3 regions of the Anabaena sp. CS-542/02 genome follow, and region 2 is predicted to be linked to each of the others. Evidence: predicted binding sites of a transcription regulator. Region 2 holds the regulator's gene; each other region holds the start of a gene.
What was found. The regulator NtcA, encoded in region 2, controls nitrogen genes in cyanobacteria. The targets are predictions, from matches to a motif close to TNTGTANNNNNNNNTACANA.
Positions count from the first base shown of each region.

Region 1: a site for NtcA is predicted at 3,600-3,619, ahead of PN447_RS08300 (cell division protein SepF). Genes of this name have one in related genera too.
Region 3: a site for NtcA is predicted at 2,017-2,036, ahead of glnA (type I glutamate--ammonia ligase). Genes of this name have one in related genera too.

Region 1 covers NZ_JAQMTM010000076.1:16,789-22,345, reverse strand. The annotation lists gene PN447_RS08310 (DEAD/DEAH box helicase) at 1-1,898, opposite strand, end outside; gene proC (pyrroline-5-carboxylate reductase) at 1,972-2,784, opposite strand; gene PN447_RS08300 (cell division protein SepF) at 2,897-3,499, opposite strand; gene PN447_RS08295 (YggS family pyridoxal phosphate-dependent enzyme) at 3,859-4,527, opposite strand; gene pipX (transcriptional coactivator PipX) at 4,524-4,802, opposite strand; gene PN447_RS08285 (energy-coupling factor transporter transmembrane component T family protein) at 5,087-5,557, opposite strand, start outside.
Region 2 covers NZ_JAQMTM010000072.1:2,415-7,971, forward strand. The annotation lists gene pdxH (pyridoxamine 5'-phosphate oxidase) at 1-431, opposite strand, end outside; gene PN447_RS07235 (DUF3146 family protein) at 519-782, shown strand; gene PN447_RS07240 (pre-16S rRNA-processing nuclease YqgF) at 903-1,346, opposite strand; gene PN447_RS07245 (DUF3084 domain-containing protein) at 1,393-2,778, opposite strand; gene ntcA (global nitrogen regulator NtcA) at 2,968-3,639, opposite strand; gene fabI (enoyl-ACP reductase FabI) at 4,015-4,791, shown strand; gene hisB (imidazoleglycerol-phosphate dehydratase HisB) at 4,936-5,557, shown strand, end outside.
Region 3 covers NZ_JAQMTM010000117.1:1,322-6,878, reverse strand. The annotation lists gene PN447_RS12910 (hypothetical protein) at 171-371, shown strand; gene glnA (type I glutamate--ammonia ligase) at 474-1,889, opposite strand; gene apcB (allophycocyanin subunit beta) at 2,254-2,763, shown strand; gene PN447_RS12895 (TlyA family RNA methyltransferase) at 2,888-3,703, shown strand; gene PN447_RS12890 (Calvin cycle protein CP12) at 3,700-3,972, opposite strand; gene PN447_RS12885 (GTP-binding protein) at 4,253-5,557, opposite strand, start outside.

The DNA of each region.
Region 1 (5,557 bases), on a different contig from region 2:
CGTTGAGCGATGGCAAATGTTTCGTGATTACCGCGAAGTGATTTCCCCGGTTTTAACTGTAAGTCTGGGGGTGGTACGATCTGCTCTGGTACATCCACTCGTGGCAATTCAGCATACAAATCGATTACATCGGCAGTTGTGACTACATACCAGCGATTATCTTGCGCTAAACACACCAAGTAAGGAGCTTCTGAAGCAGCACTAGATGTTTTTCCCACTAAGACCGCTGTTATAGGTATAGACACATCTACGTCTTTCCCCTTGAGACTCAACAGAGTTCCCGACACTGCAAAGCTCAACATCATGACAAATTCTTCTTGGCGACTTTCTAGAGCTTGTTCTTGCAGGGTTGTCAATAACTGGCGTTCGACTTTCAAACGTTGTCGCAATTTCTGATAGACTGCTAGTTCATGTTCATTAACCGTGGCGATTTGTGCTTTGAGTTCGGCTAATTGGGTTTGTAGCGAGGCAATTTCCTCATACTCTGGTCTTAAATGCACCGTTGCCATGTACTGCCCAAAGCTGCGTTCTATCAGTTCCCTGGCTTGTTCGAGTGTGTGGATTTGCAGCAAGTTTAGTACCATGCCATAGCTAGGTGTAAACTGACTCACCAGGGGGTCTGGTTTAGATGTAGCTAAATACGCAGCTTCTTTTGAGCCTTCAAAGGGGGTTTGTACTGTAACTACATGACCTTGTAAATCCATGCCTCGGCGACCTGCCCGTCCTGCCATCTGGAGGAATTCAGAAGCGTTTAGTAGGCGATGTCCAGAATCGGTACGTTTGGAAAGGGTAGAAATTACTGTTGTCCGGGCTGGCATATTGATCCCAGCAGCCAAGGTTTCCGTAGCAAATACTACTTTAATTAGCCCCTGCTGAAATAGTTCCTCTACTAGTCCTTTCCACGCAGGTAAAATTCCGGCATGGTGAGCAGCAATACCTCTATACAAAGGGGCAATTTGTCCAGAACGCCCAGCATCAGGATTTCGGGTTAAAAAATCATCAATTTGTCGTCGTAATATTTGCGACTCATCATTATTGACTAGCCATAAATCACCAACTTCTGCCACAGCCTGATCACATCCGCGACGACTGAATATAAAGTAAATCGCCGGGAGCATATCCCTCTGCTGTAGCTGACTGAGGGTGTAAGCTATCCCTGGGGCTTCTGGTCTGCCAGTTCTGCCCCTGTCTTGTTGTTTTCTTTTGCCTCTATTGGCCAGACGGGGGTTAATTTTAGTTTTGCTTTCATTGAGTAGAGGAAACAGCCCCTTGGGATTGCAATAGTAAAATTCTAGGGGAACGGGACGAAAATCGGAATAAATTAGGTCTGTCGGACCGTGAACGCGATTTAACCAGTCAGTGAGTTGATCGCTGTTGGCAACAGTTGCGGAGAGGGCTACTAGCTGAATTTCGCGAGGACAGTAGATGATGGATTCTTCCCAAACTGTCCCCCGTTGGCGGTCATTCATGTAGTGACACTCATCTAGCACTACGGCCTCAACGTCTACTAGGGAAATGCCCACTTGCCCTATGGGTGTGCCATAGAGCATATTGCGGAAGATTTCTGTGGTCATGACCAGAATTGGTGCATCCCTGTTAATGGAATTATCTCCAGTTAACAAGCCCACCAACTCATAGCCAAATTCCTCGCGAAAATCACGTAATTTTTGATTGGACAGAGCTTTGAGGGGCGTTGTGTAAAATACACGCTTACCCCGGGATAAGGCTCTATAGATGGCATATTCCCCAACTAAGGTTTTGCCCGAACCTGTAGGGGCACATACGACTACGGAGCGTCCAGAATTTAGGGACGCGATCGCATCTTTTTGGAACTGATCCAGTGCAAAGGGAAATATTAACCCTAAGTCTAGTTCTGGAGATGGTGCGGGATAATTCACTCAATCAAATTTGCAACCGGACTTTTTTACTATATTAACGGGTATTTGCCCTTGGTCATGAGGCGATTTTTCCTCACTTCCCCAACTCTTGCGATCGCAGTGCCGACGCTTTGACTGCTTCAATTAAAGCCGAGCGAAATCCTGCCCTTTCCAGTTGGGCAATACCAGCAATAGTGGTTCCACCGGGACTGGTTACCCGGTCTTTGAGTTCTCCGGGGTGGATTTTGTGTTCTTGGAGGAGTTTTGCTGTGCCCAATACAGTCTGCACAGCCAGCTGATTAGCCAGACCCCTGGGTAAACCTGCGGCTACTCCTCCATCAGCCAATGATTCCACCATTAAAGCTACGTAAGCCGGACCGCTACCAGACAGTCCTGTGACTGCATCCATGAGCATTTCTGATACATCTACCACTTGCCCCACTGCCGAAAAAACTTGCTGTGCTTGTTTGTGATGCTTGCCATTGGTATATGCTCCTAAACACAAAGCTGTAATTCCCTCCCCCACTGTGGCGGGGGTGTTGGGCATGGCTCTAATTACTGGTAGTTCAGGGAATGCTGATTCTAGTTGGCTTAAAGACACTCCTGCCAAAATCGAAATTACCAGGGCCGAGATTTTTGTAGTCAGGACATCTGCTAATTCTTGAGCGATCGCACTGAACACCTGGGGCTTTACCGCTAATAATACTACTTCGCTAGCTTCCGTTAAAACAAGAGCATTATCTGTAGTTACATTTACATTATATGTTTGCCGTAAATAATTTTGGCGTGTCGGTTGGGGTTCACTGACTATCACTTCCGATGGTTGATAGATTCCCCGGTCAATCAAGCGGGATAATAGCGCTTCTCCCATTACTCCGCCACCAATTAAGCCCAATTTAATAGTCATTAAGTTATATAGTCAATCAGAGCAGATTTAAACCCTTCATTGATGGCATAATACCATCTTGGTTGAACCTGCTCCTACAATCATCAAAAATTTTAGTTGAACTAATGGAACTTCATTGCACCATTCTGTTAAGGTCTGTACCCCAGCTTTGACTGGAAGTATTTGAGGGACGTGAAGGACGAGGGGGCGCTTGTGGTACTTCATGCAGAACTGTCCCCGGGGTACTAACTTGCACACAACTGGGGGTAAACAAAAAGATACTTTCTCCAATGCGCTCTTGATGTCCGTCCAGGGCGTAGGTTCCCCCAGCTACGAAATCTACAGCTCGTTGTGCTTGATCAGGATCCATGATCGTCAAGTTTAAAACAACTGACTTACGCTCTCTGAGTGCTTTAATAGCTTCTGGCATTTCTTCAAATGTTCGAGGCTCAAGTACTAACACTTCTGAAATTCCGTTAATTGATCCTGGCATGTTAATCACATTCCCCATGGTAGGCTTCGATCCTGAGGCTATATCATTACCCATTGTAGTCATGGGTTCCTGCCAGCGTCGATTTTGAGCACTAGCCGGTGCTGGTGGTGCTTGGGGATTTTCCTCTTGATACAGGTTCTGGTAGCTACCAGGATCTGTTTCCGGTTCCTCTTCGTAATATTCGTATTCCACCTGCTCATTGAGACCTACAAAGTCTCGAAGTTTAGTAAAAATGTTATTCATTTTTATGCTCCTGATAAAAGTTACCCTTATTGATTTGGCCAGTAATTAATGTAGCCATATTAGCTCAGTACACAGCTAAGATTGAATAATTTTCTTGCCGTTTATAGCTTTTATTACAAATAGGGTTGGTCAATTGAAATTTGAGGGAACGCCTGTAGATTAACTTACACAAAATAACGCGTCAAGATTACAGCGTAATTATTGTTCCGGGTAAAAATTTTCTTTCCCGGATTTTTTTGCTACTCATCTTGACTGAAATTTATTTTTTGTATGCTCATACATAACCAGGGATGAACATATCTGTGTATTTTATCCCTAGTAATATTAATACCAGAAGCAAAAAATTAATGGTTCATACCCTAACTTCTCTCACCAAATAAGATAGTACCTAATCTTACCATAGTTGCCCCAGCCTGTACTGCCAGTTGGTAGTCCCCCGACATACCCATGGAAACTTCCCGCATTTTTAGGTGCGACCAGTTTTGCTGCTCGATTTCTTTAGCTAATTTATATGTACTGTTAAATACATTCATTGTTTCCGCTTCATTCAATCCTAAAGGGGGAATTGTCATTAAACCCTGAATTGGTAAATCCTCACATTTGTTCAGAGCCGGTAAGTCGGCTAGTAGTTGGGGAACGCTCCAACCTGACTTATTAGGGTCAGGGAGGATTTTCACTTGTAGGCAAACCTGAGGACTGACTCCTAACTGTGCTGCCAATTGATTTAAACGCTCTGCCAGTTTTAAACTATCCACTGAGTGAATCCAGTCAAATAATTCCATGGCTTTTTTAGCTTTATTGCTTTGCAAACTGCCAATAAAGTGCCATGTAATATCCGATAAGTCTTGTAACTGGGCTTGTTTACTGGCTGCTTCTTGGATGCGGTTCTCGGCAAAATTACGAATTCCGGCATGATAAGCAGCGCGAATTGCTTCAGGGGGAAATGTCTTACTCACAGCCACCAATCGTACTGAAGCAGGTAGTGAACCACAAATGTTAGTAATACGTTCGCTCATGGAACTGGTCATTGGAATGTGCGCTGGAAAACACTCTGAAGTTGATCGTACTCCTGGGATGGACCACTGCGACGCAGAGTACGCAAGCGATTTTCCAACAACATTCGGGCTTCAGTACGTCCTATGGACTGAAATTTGAGACCTTTAATATCGTTGGACACCACAAAAAATAAACGTTGGGCATAAAGTGTAGTGAATAGATCCTGGTTGTCATCGACCATACAGATCCGATAAAGCAAACCCCAAGTTGGATGATTGATGTAGGTTTCTAAGTTTTCTGGATTCATTTAACAGTCAAGTTGGGAGTATATATCTCTTCGTAGTTCAGTACAAATGTTCACAAGATAATACACCCCTTTTGCCAGCATCTTTAGTGAGCTTATAAGAAAATTAGTGATTCTGGCCTTTGAATGGCAGTTATCAAAACCTGCGTCCTGTGTGTAATTGGCAGATGAGGTTGGTAACAGGAAAGTAGAAATGCACAACAAACCACTAAGGTAATTACTTTAGTCTCTTTCCATATTGCCATAATTATTCGCCTGTGGCACAAAATAGCTCAGAGGATCAGCAACTAAGCCATATTTCCTATAACTAGCCTAGCAACCCAAAATAGGGTAAGCATGGCGATCGCCAGCCAATCTCTAGCCCTCAGACGTAATTCATGCCATTTGACTTGATGCTCACTAGGACTGGTGAACCCCCGCACCATCATAGCGTTAGCCATTTGTTCGGCTCGTAGCAGGAGATTTTTTAACAGTCTCTGTGCTACTATCATCCAGACCTGAGCTGCCCTTTTCCAGCCCAGTTTTTTCCAATTAATTGCCCTAGTCATGACAGAGCGAATTAAATTTTGCACCTCTTCGAGAACTAGGGGAATAAATCGCAAGGACAAAGTTAAGGTGAGAGTAATTTCAGTTACCGGCACTTTCAACCTTCCCAAGGGCTGCATCAAACTTTCTATAGCAGTGGTGATTTCTTCGGGTGCGGTTGTCAGCAGATACAGGTTACTGCTATAAATCACAGTAAATATAATCGTACTGAC
Region 2 (5,557 bases):
ACCTGACTTTGATTAGAAGCCCATGCACCCAAACGACTATTAGGGGGGCGCATCTCAAAATAGCTATCAGACTGTTCTGGGGAAATTTTCTCTACAGTCCCCACAATTCTGACTTGGCGTTCCAATTCTGCCCACCAAAATACTAAAGCTGCTTGGGGATTTGCTGCTAGTTCTTGTCCTTTGTGACTATTGTAGTTAGTGAATAAAACAAAGCCTTGCTCATCAAAATCTTTGAGTAGTACCATTCGTGCTGAAGGCTTACCGTCTGGTGTAGCTGTGGCCAGAGTCATAGCATTGGGTTCAGGAAGTTGGGCTGCTAGTGCTTGTTCAAACCATTTTTGAAATTGAATCACAGGATTGGGGTTAATTTCGGTTTCGCTCAAATCTTGCAGGGTGTAATCCTTGCGAAGATCAGCTACGGTCTTTTCCATGTGAGTTTGTATATTTTAGATAAGTTTGCTAAATAAAAGAAGTAGCCTATTGATTAGGCTTTAATTCCACCAGTAACACAAAGCATTGTGAATGCCAAACGTCTTCCAGAAACTACAGCCCATGTCAGAATTATCCGTCAATCGTGGCAACTCGGCTTTCTTGAGGGTGAAGTAAGTGCGGGTAACTTTGAGTGGCATTTCCAATGGCATTTTCGCCGAGGAGAACTTTCTGTTAAGCCTTCCCAAGGTCGCGCTTTGATTAAAGAACCTCTTGGTCGTTTTTTAGAACAACAGGATTATCAGTTAGAGCCGGGAGGGGATTATGCTTTTACTATTAGGGCTGAACTTTAGCTCAAACAGTAAGAAGCCTCTGGTCTTACCGTGAAGCGGAAGTGATGAGATGAATTGCGAGTGAGTTGATATGGAGGAAACCAGCAAAATATTAATCCTCTGAGTAATGTAATTCAACCCTTAATCAACATTAGTGGTTAGGCGATTTAAGTACCGTTCAATCAAGAGCAGGGCCACAATATCATCTATGGGTCGTGGTGGCTGTCTCATACCCTGGGGGACGAGTTTTGTTAGCCCTTTGGGGGGGTACATCTGCCAATAGCGATCGCGTGCTTCTAGGGTGCTGTAGCGCTCATCCACTAAAACGATACTCAGCTGCTCTACCAGTGCTTCGCGCAATTGCTGTTTCCATTGTTTAGCAGTGGTTTGGTTTCCCATGACCATTAAGGAAACGGGAAACTGTTGACGTAGGGTTTCAATGGTAGCGATGGCCTTTTGTGCAGTTACAACTTGGTGATAGTACAATTGCCTATCTAGTCCCATGACTGCTAGACCACACTTATCTTTACCGGGGTCGAAGCCTAAGATGACTGGTTGTGTGGGTGAAAATTCACTAAAAGTCATAATCAATACGCTGAAATTTCATCAATGGCTTGATTTAATTATTTTTTTAGGTGTTAAAAATTACTTTTCCGTTTAGTATTGCTAAAAGCCTGATTCTTAAAGGACCTGCTGTATAAGTGTCCTCCATAGCGATCGCTTTAATTTCCAAAGGTTGATCATATAGTCTCAATTGTAAGAAAAAGCGTAAATGAGTACCTTCTCTTAACAAACCCTCCACAATTCCAGCATTACGCGCCCGAAATTCCGAAGCGGAAATCAGCAAATCTAGTCTTTGGGACAGCTGATAGGATGTCATCTTTTTGGGGTCAGCAGTAGTGGTGGCTAATACCTCGCCTTCGGAAAACACTAGTTGATTTCGGGCTGCATCCGCAAAAAATTCTATTTGCTTTTCTCCGCGAACGTAATTCCCCGCAGAGAAAATTCGCACAACGTACTCTCGACCATCGCTAATCTGCTGGCTCAGTTGTTCTACCCTCTCTGGGTTAACCTCGATAAGCTGTTTATTTGTAGGATTTTCCCCGGGTTCAGTTAATTGAATGTTGGCATTCTGGTTAGCTGCTTGCAACAGTTGTATTACCAGTTCACGGGCTGCACTAGGTTGGTTAACGCGAACCACTTTCGCAGCCAGGACTTGATTGCGAACTAGTGCGAGTTTGCCCAGACGTAGGTCACGGTATGACTGATAATACTTTTCTAGCCTTGCGACTTCTTGTTCTAAAAAATTCTGTTGTTTTTCTAATTCTTTGAGGAGGGCTTCCCTTGTGGCGATTACTTGCTCTCGTGCGGCAATTTCTTGATTACGTTTTTTGATCAGTGCATCAAGTTGGGTAATTTTGCGATCGCGCCCTTCTATTGCTGTTTTAGCTTCGGCATAAAGTCGTTGTCGTTCTCCCCTCAGTTGTGCAATAGCCCGCTGGAGTGTTTGTCTTTGCTCGTAAACGCTTTGTAGTTCAGTTAAAGCTTGTTGATACTGACTTACTACTTCACCTAGCTGGGTTTGGGTACGTTGAAGTTGAGTTTGTGTTGCTTTTTGTTTAGCGTTAGCTGCTTGTAAGGACTTATTAATTACCTGCAACTGTCGCTCCGCCTTAGTTTGTTCAATTCTAGCTGTGCTTAACTCAACCTCTACCTGGCTTTTCTCCGATTCGGCAATTTTGAGCTGTTCCCGCTTGTTTCTCAGGTCTTTTTGAATATCTTCTAGCTCAAATACCCCTTGCCGTAATCCTTCATCAGCGGCAAATAAGATCCCTAATGTTGAAGCCGAAATTAAGCCGCCAGTAAATATAGTTACTAGTACAGCCGTTTTTTTTGGACGCAGGTTAAATAGTGAGAGGCGTGCTTTGCCAACTCGTGTGCCAATGCGATCGCCCACGGTGGCAATTACGCCCCCCAAAATTAAAATTGCCGCGATCAGGATGTACCCGGTGGTCATCTTCAGCTACCGTTCACGTAGTGTGCCGGATGCATAATGCTTCCAGATACAGCCTACTACTTTCAAGGATGATCTTGTAGGGGAAGACAGATAGGCAATAGCTGAAACTACTGAGAATTTTCGATTTATCCCCAATGGGTGTAATTTTGAAGAACACAACCCTTACCACTCCACCTCCCCCGATTGATTTTAAGTGAACTGCTTACTTAAGGTAACAGGTTTATGCACCGTAATCTTCTTTTTGTGGATAGAAATCATTTGTTTCTCACGCAAGTCCCCTAATAACCTAGTGACCGTTACCCGAGTTGAACCAATTGCCTCAGCGATCGCCTGATGAGATAACTTCAGATCAATCGTAATCCCATCCGCACAAGGAACACCAAAATCACGACAAAGAATTAACAGAAAACTTACCAATCTCGAACCCATATCCCGGTGAGCCAAGGTTTCAATCATCATCTCTGTCTGTAAAATCCGCGAAGATAGGCCTCGCAGCATCAACATTGATAATTCTGGATTTTCCTTAAAGGCTTGCTCCACCTGTTCAATGGGGGCTGACAGTAACTCTACAGGCGTAAATGCGACTGCATGGTAAAATCTATCAGACTTATTTCCCGTCAGTAATGACAACACACCAAAAACACTATTTTCCCGCAGCAGTGCTACCGTTATTTCCTCTCCTGCCTCATATACCCTGGAAAGTTTCACAGCACCCTTCAAAAGAAAATAAACTCGTTCAGCAGGATCGCCGGGAAAAAATATTGTTTTATTGCGTTCAAATGTTTCTACAACTGGAGGAAATGCTCCGGTCGCCATCTGACGAAATACATTTGCTAGGGCTTTATCTTGTGTCACGATCATCTCCCTTCCCCTACCCAATGCCGGAAAAACAAAAACTGATTACCTAAGAATACACCTGAAAAATCAATAAAGCACCGTCAACCTTTCTGTACATTCCTATACTCAAACCCATAACTTCATCGTTATTTGTTCATAATGATACATAATTTTTCATCTTTTTAGCTAGTAGTTGTTATAAGTACTTACACAGTTAAGGTCATCAGGTTTTTCCCCAAAAAATTCACGATATCTTGAGAATATATTCAGGATTATCTAGAGAAAGTTTTCAGAAAACAGTCCCCTAAATGATCATTTGTGCAAATGATGTGCCAAACCAAGAGCAACTCGGCGCAGATTCTAGTATGCTCCTAATGATTGATCTCATTCACAATTTCTATGCTGAATCTGACTGGAAAAAACGCCTTAGTTACAGGGATTGCCAATAACCGTTCCATTGCCTGGGGGATTGCTCAACAACTGCATCAAGCCGGAGCTAACTTGGGTATTACCTACCTACCAGATGAGCGAGGTAAGATGGAGAAAAAGGTGGCGGAATTGGTAGAACCTCTCAACCCCAGCTTATTTGTTCCCTGTAATGTGCAAGATGACGAACAGGTGAAATCTACCTTTGAAGCAGTTCAAGATCAGTGGGGAAGATTGGACATTCTCATCCACTGTCTGGCCTTCGCTAACAGAGAGGATTTGACCGGTGGATTTAGCCAAACCTCACGTTCTGGGTTCAAAACAGCCTTAGAAATCAGCACCTACTCACTAGTGCAGTTAAGCGGTGCGGCTAAACCGCTGATGACCGAAGGGGGTAGTATCATCACCCTCACATATCTGGGTGGTGTCAGGGCAATTCCTAACTACAACGTCATGGGAGTAGCTAAGGCCGGATTAGAAGCTAGTGTACGTTATTTGGCGGCTGAACTCGGACCACACAATATTCGGGTGAATGCCATTTCCGCCGGGCCGATACGCACATTAGCATCTTCAGCAGTAGGCGGAATTTTAGATATGATTCACCATGTAGAAGAAGTAGCTCCCCTGCGACGCACTGTTACTCAGCAAGAAGTGGGCAATACTGCTGCTTTCTTGTCTAGCGATTTAGCCAGTGGCATTACAGGACAAGTTTTGTATGTAGATGCAGGATATGAAATCATGGGAATGTAATAATTAATCATTGTTAAGGTTAACGGTTGACGGTTGACGGTTGGCGGTTAACCGACAAAATACAGTTACCAAGCATCACTCATCAGTCATGCGCCCTCCATAGGGTCTGTGATTTCCCCATTCCCCATTCCCGATTCTCCACCTATGCAAACAAGCGATACCTTCGGCAAGGACTCACTCCAAGGCCAAATTAATTCGACTCACACTGCTCGCATAGCCTCGATTCATCGCACCACTGGCGAAACTGATATAAAAGTTACTATTAACTTGGATGGTACAGGCATCTGCACAGCAGCAACTGGGATTCCATTTTTAGATCATATGTTGCATCAAATTTCCTCCCATGGGCTGATTGACTTAAATGTACAAGCCCGGGGAGACTGGGAAATTGATGATCACCACACGAATGAAGATGTGGGTATCACTTTAGGGCAAGCTTTCAGTCAAGCCCTAGGTAACAGGAAAGGTATTACTCGTTTTGGTAATTTTCTGGCACCATTGGATGAAGCTTTAGTGCAAGTGGTGCTGGACTTTTCTGGCAGACCTCATCTGAGTTATGGCTTGGAAATTCCCACCCAGCGAGTGGGAACCTATGACACTCAGCTAGTACGGGAATTCTTTGTAGCATTGGTTAACCATAGCCAAATGACATTACACATTCGTCAACTGGATGGCATTAACTCCCATCATATTATTGAGGCAACATTTAAAGCTTTTGCCAGAGCAACCCGAATGGCGGTGGAAATTGACCCCCGTCGGGCTGGTA
Region 3 (5,557 bases), on a different contig from region 2:
GTAAAAAATTGTAACGAACAAAACTCTCTGTGTGAGATCATGGCTAACTGGACAAAATGTAAATTTTTGTAAATAAAATCCAATTCTGTAACCAAAGTTACAGAATTATTGCTAATATAGTGGAGTAGTAAATGACCATTGATCACGAGAACCATAAGGGGGACTGTGTTATGTCTATTCAAGATAGAAGTCGGATGTTGGCCATGCGTCAATATCAGCAGGTGAAAAACCGTCAGCAGTCGATGCTAATGCGTGCGGCACAAGAACTGGGTCTTCCTGAAGAATTATCGGAGTACTGGAGTCCCATTCAAGGGAAAATTGACCCCACCATTCGCTTGATTTACGAAAGTAGCCATGTTGCTATGAGCTAGTTGTGAAGATGATTAAGGTTCCTGTCTACCAGATTTTTGACTGTGATTAGTAAAAAAAAAGCCACCCCAGCAGGGTGGCTAAATATTCACTGCTCAACTGAATTAGCAGTCGTAATAGAGGTAAAACTCATAGGGGTGAGGACGTAACTGCATCTGCTTAACGTCGTTAGCAAGTTTGTAGTCAATCCAGTTTTGGATGAAGTCTTCTGAGAAAACGCCTGTTTCTGTCAAGAAAGCATGATCATTTTCTAATGCTTCCAATGCTAATTCTAGGGAACCCGGAGTTGAAGGAACTTTCGCCAGTTCTTCTGGAGAGAGTTCATAGATGTTTTTATCTAAGGGTTCACCGGGATGAATTTTGTTTTTGATACCATCTATACCGGCGCAGAGCATGGCTGCAAATGCTAGGTAGGGGTTAGAAGTAGCATCAGGACAACGGAATTCTAAGCGCTTGGCTTTGGGGTTGTCGCCAGCTAAGGGAATCCGTACGGAGGCAGAACGGTTACCTTGAGAGTAAGCTAGGTTAACTGGTGCTTCATAACCAGGTACTAGGCGCTTGTAAGAATTAGTTGTGGGGTTGGTGATGGCTAAAAGTGCGGGTGCGTGCTTGAGGATACCACCAATGTAGTACAGTCCCATTTCACTCAAACCAGCATACTTGTCACCAGCAAATAGAGGTTTGCCATCTTTCCAAATGGATTGGTGACAGTGCATACCAGAACCATTATCGCCAAAAATTGGCTTGGGCATGAAGGTTATGGTTTTGCCGTATTTCTTGGCAACGTTTTTGATGACGTATTTATAAGTCATCAACCAGTCAGCTGCTTGTATTAGTGTACCAAAGCGGAAACCTAGTTCACACTGACCACCGGTGGCGACTTCGTGGTGTTGTTTCTCAATGGGTACGCCACAATCTCTCATGGTCAGTAGCATTTCGGTACGGATGTCTTGGAAGCTATCCGCGGGTGATACTGGGAAGTAACCTTCTTTGAAGCGTGTTTTGTAACCCAAGTTGGGGCTTTCTTTTCTCCCAGTATTCCAAGCACCTTCTACTGAGTCTACATGGTAGTAGCCTTCATGGGCGTTTTGGTCAAAACGGACATCATCAAAGATAAAGAATTCTGCTTCAGGCCCAAAGAATGCTGTATCACCAAGCCCGGTAGAAACTAAGTAGTCGATCGCCTTTTGAGCAATCACACGGGGACAACGGTTGTACCATTCCCCTGTCCGCGGTTCTTTAATACTACAAACTATACTTAATGTTGGCTCTGTCATGAAGGGGTCGATCCAAGCTGTGTTGGAGTCGAGTACCATCATCATGTCTGATTCGTTGATGCTTTTCCAACCCCGAATGCTGGAACCGTCAAAGGGTACGCCATCTGAGAAGGAACTTTCATCGATTTGGTCATGGTACATAGTTAAATGTTGCCAAGTACCTAGTGTATCGATGAATTTCAGATCAATCATCTGAATTTTTTGGTCTTGAATCATCTTCAAGACTTCTTTTGGGGTTGTCATTTTTACTCCTTCTCTACCAATTTTCTAAAGTAAAACTAGAATCTTCCAAAGCATCCTCACCCAGATGATCTGAATTAAGTTGTTGATGACACACTTGGAATATCATAAATCCTGGACATTAAAGAATTTTGTATTTTTTGTTACAGCTTATCTGGATTACAGGTTATATTAACCTTTTCCGGAACATCTGTACAAAACTTAAACTTCATCTCATCAGGGGTCAACTTTGGCATAGAATCCTTAATTAGCGGGTAATCTGTTTTTGTGCGGCATTTTATTTTAATTAGAATGGCACAAAAATTTACCGGTGCATGACTGCAACCAAATTAATATCAAAAGATAGCATTTATTGGGAGAAGAAAGAATGCGCGATGCAGTAACAACCTTGATTAAGAATTATGACGTTGCTGGAAGGTATTTTGACCGGAATGCGATCGACAGTTTAAAATCTTACTTTGAAAGTGGTACGGCACGGGTACAAGCTGCTGCTGCGATCAACTCTAATGCGGCGGCGTTGGTTAAACAAGCTGGTTCTAAGTTGTTTGAAGAACAACCAGAGTTGATCCGTCCCGGCGGAAATGCTTATACAACCCGTCGTTATGCGGCTTGTCTGCGGGATATGGATTATTATCTGCGCTATGCTACTTATGCCCTGGTTGCAGGTAACATGAATGTTTTAGATGAGCGGGTACTCCAAGGACTGCGGGAAACTTATAATTCTTTGGGTGTACCTATTAGCCCTACGGTTTTTGGTATCCAGATTCTCAAGGGTTTGGTTAAGGAACAAGTTGCAGCTGCTGGTATTACTGATACTAGCTTTGTTGATGAACCTTTTGATTATATGACTCGTGAGTTGAGCGAGCAGGATGTTTAGAAATTAATTTTTGAATCAGGGATAATATAAGTACCGCACTTTGGCTTTTTTGACAAGGTGCGTTTATTGTTTTTAATGTGACATGAGAACCCAAATTTACAATGATTTAGGAGAGTTAATTTAATTGGTGAAGCAGCGACTTGATACGCTATTAGTAGAGTTAAATTTATGTAGTTCCCGCGCTTTAGCACAGCGCTTAATTCAAGCAGGGGAAGTAACGGTTAATCAGCAGGTGGTGGATAAACCAGGGACGGAGGTTGATACTACTGCGGAAATTAAGGTAAAAGAGCGATCGCGTTTTGTGTCTCGCGGTGGGGAAAAACTGGCTAAGGCTTTAGAATTATTTACAATCCCCGTGGAGGGTCGCATCTGTTTAGATGGGGGTATTTCTACCGGTGGTTTTACTGATTGTTTACTCCAAGCTGGGGCGAAAAAAGTTTACGGTGTAGATGTGGGTTATGGTCAAGTTGACTGGGGTTTAAGAAATGACCCACGGGTGATATTAAAAGAACGTACTAATTTACGTCATCTCACACCCGCAGAGTTATATACTGATGAGCAAATACCTGATCTGGCGGTGGTGGATGTATCGTTTATCTCCCTAACCAAGGTTTTAGCTGCTTTGTGGAAATTAACCCAATGTCCCAGGGATGCAATATTACTAGTTAAACCACAGTTTGAGGTGGGAAAATCCCGTGTAGGTAAAAAGGGTGTTGTCCGGAACCCCGATGACCAAGCTGATGCTATTTTCCAGGTGTTGCAGGTGGGTTGTCAATTGGGATGGAAGTATAAGGGTTTAACTTGGTCCCCCATTACTGGCCCAGCTGGTAATATTGAGTATCTTCTCTGGTTGGGAATGGATGGGGAAACACCACCGCCTGATTTAGATATAATTCAGCAAATGACAAAATCAGCTATGGGGGATTTTCGAGGAGTTTAAACGTCGTAGATGAGACACTCTAGGGCGTCTGGATGTTTTTCACAGTAGGTTTCTAGAGCAGTTTTGCGGTGTCGTTGAGCTTGCTGCTGATGGGCTTTTTCTGCTTGTAGTTCTTCGACGATATCCCACGCTACAGCACAGCTGGCGGAATTGTCTCCTTCAGTTTCGCAGGTTTGACGAGCTTCCACAATAGATTCTAGGATAGCTTCATCAAGGGTTTTATTGCCGGAGTTAAGAGCAGATTGAACAGCTTCTAGGGATGTTGTCATGATATTTTCACCTTGATTGATGAATATTGACTGTTAGCTTTATAGGACTTCAAAAGCTTATATTTCTAGTGTAGATAAGCTGATGAAAATGGTTTGGTAGTGAATCCCCGTCTGGAGGTAAAAAGTCAAAAATATCAAAAGAAATTTTGACGATGGCTGTAGTTTTTTTGCCTTCGTTTTTATTTCTGTTGTTTCCTCAATTTTGCACCCAAAATTCTCAAGTCAAGAATCACCGATAGCGTAGCGTGGCGTCAGCCATACTTTTAGGTGGGTGAGTATGTCAATATTTTGTTACTAGTTCTTGTTGCAAACGGTAGAGAATTGTATTGTGGTCAACCTGAGATAGAATTTCTTCAATTACTGTGCTAGCTCCTAATTCTCCCCAAGTACAACCTTTTTCTAAGTAGACTTGAGCGGCTTTACCTACTGTGTATGCACCATAACCCGCAATACCAGATTGAGCGATCGCAGTTCCAGCATAAGCTGTAATATTGAGGGGATTTTCACCACTAGCGATCGCCGCTGTGGTTTTACCTAAGCCTACCATCATACTACTGGCGATTTCTCCTAACAGCAACCCACCAGAACTTAAGAAAATGGTCTTTAAGATTTTGCTGGCTTCGTAGCTAGTCATGGGTAAGCCATACAACCTTGCTAGAGAACGAATTAAAACTAAATCAGCGATCGCACCACAGATAACATCCAAAACTGGTACAGGATTTAATCCTACTGCCAAAGCCTTATATTTAGTGAATTTCCAAATAATATCTTCAGCTTCTTGGTTTCGGAATTCCATAGTTTTTTCAGCCATGGTTGCTGATGCATCCCGAGCTTGAATCAGTGCATTTAGAGCTAGAAGCGATCGCCCTTCCCGATTGAGAATAGATAAAATTGTTTGTTGTAGTTCCTCCACCAGGGGGGGTGGTGTTTCCCACTCATAGGTCACCCGACCATCTGGCCATTCTACCCGCACTTCTAGGGGTGCTGGTTCCGCGGACACCATAACAATTTCATCTGGTAGTAAAGGCGGTGCTTGGGGGTATCCTGCGCCTAGCTGTTGCAAATTGTGATAGATTGCTGTGCGGTCTGTTTCTGGATATAAATCTATTTTATTAAATACTAAAATCAGGGGTTTTTGTGCTTGTCTTAGCTCTAATAATGCGCGATACTCAAGGCGCGTAATATCACCGGAAACCACAAACAAAATTAAATCAGCTTGTTTGCTTACTTCTCGCGCCATTGTTTCCCGTGCTTCCCCCGCAATTTCATTGAGTCCAGGCGTATCAATTAACTCAACTAATACCTTACCTCCCGGTTGCCAACGCACAGAACGCGGCCACTGAGTTACACCGTTGAGGGGTCCTGTTTGCAGGATTTTCGCCCCCAGTAAAGCGTTTAATACTGCTGACTTACCCCGACTCACCAAACCAAAGGCTGCAATTCTAATCACATTCGAGTCTAGTTTGCTCAGGGTAGAGTTTAAGGTTTCTAATTCTGGTTTGAGCAACCCCAGTAATTCTGGGTGGGAGCTAAACTTTCCCGACTGGCGATAGCTTCCGTGGCGTAGCCCTAGATGTCCATACCA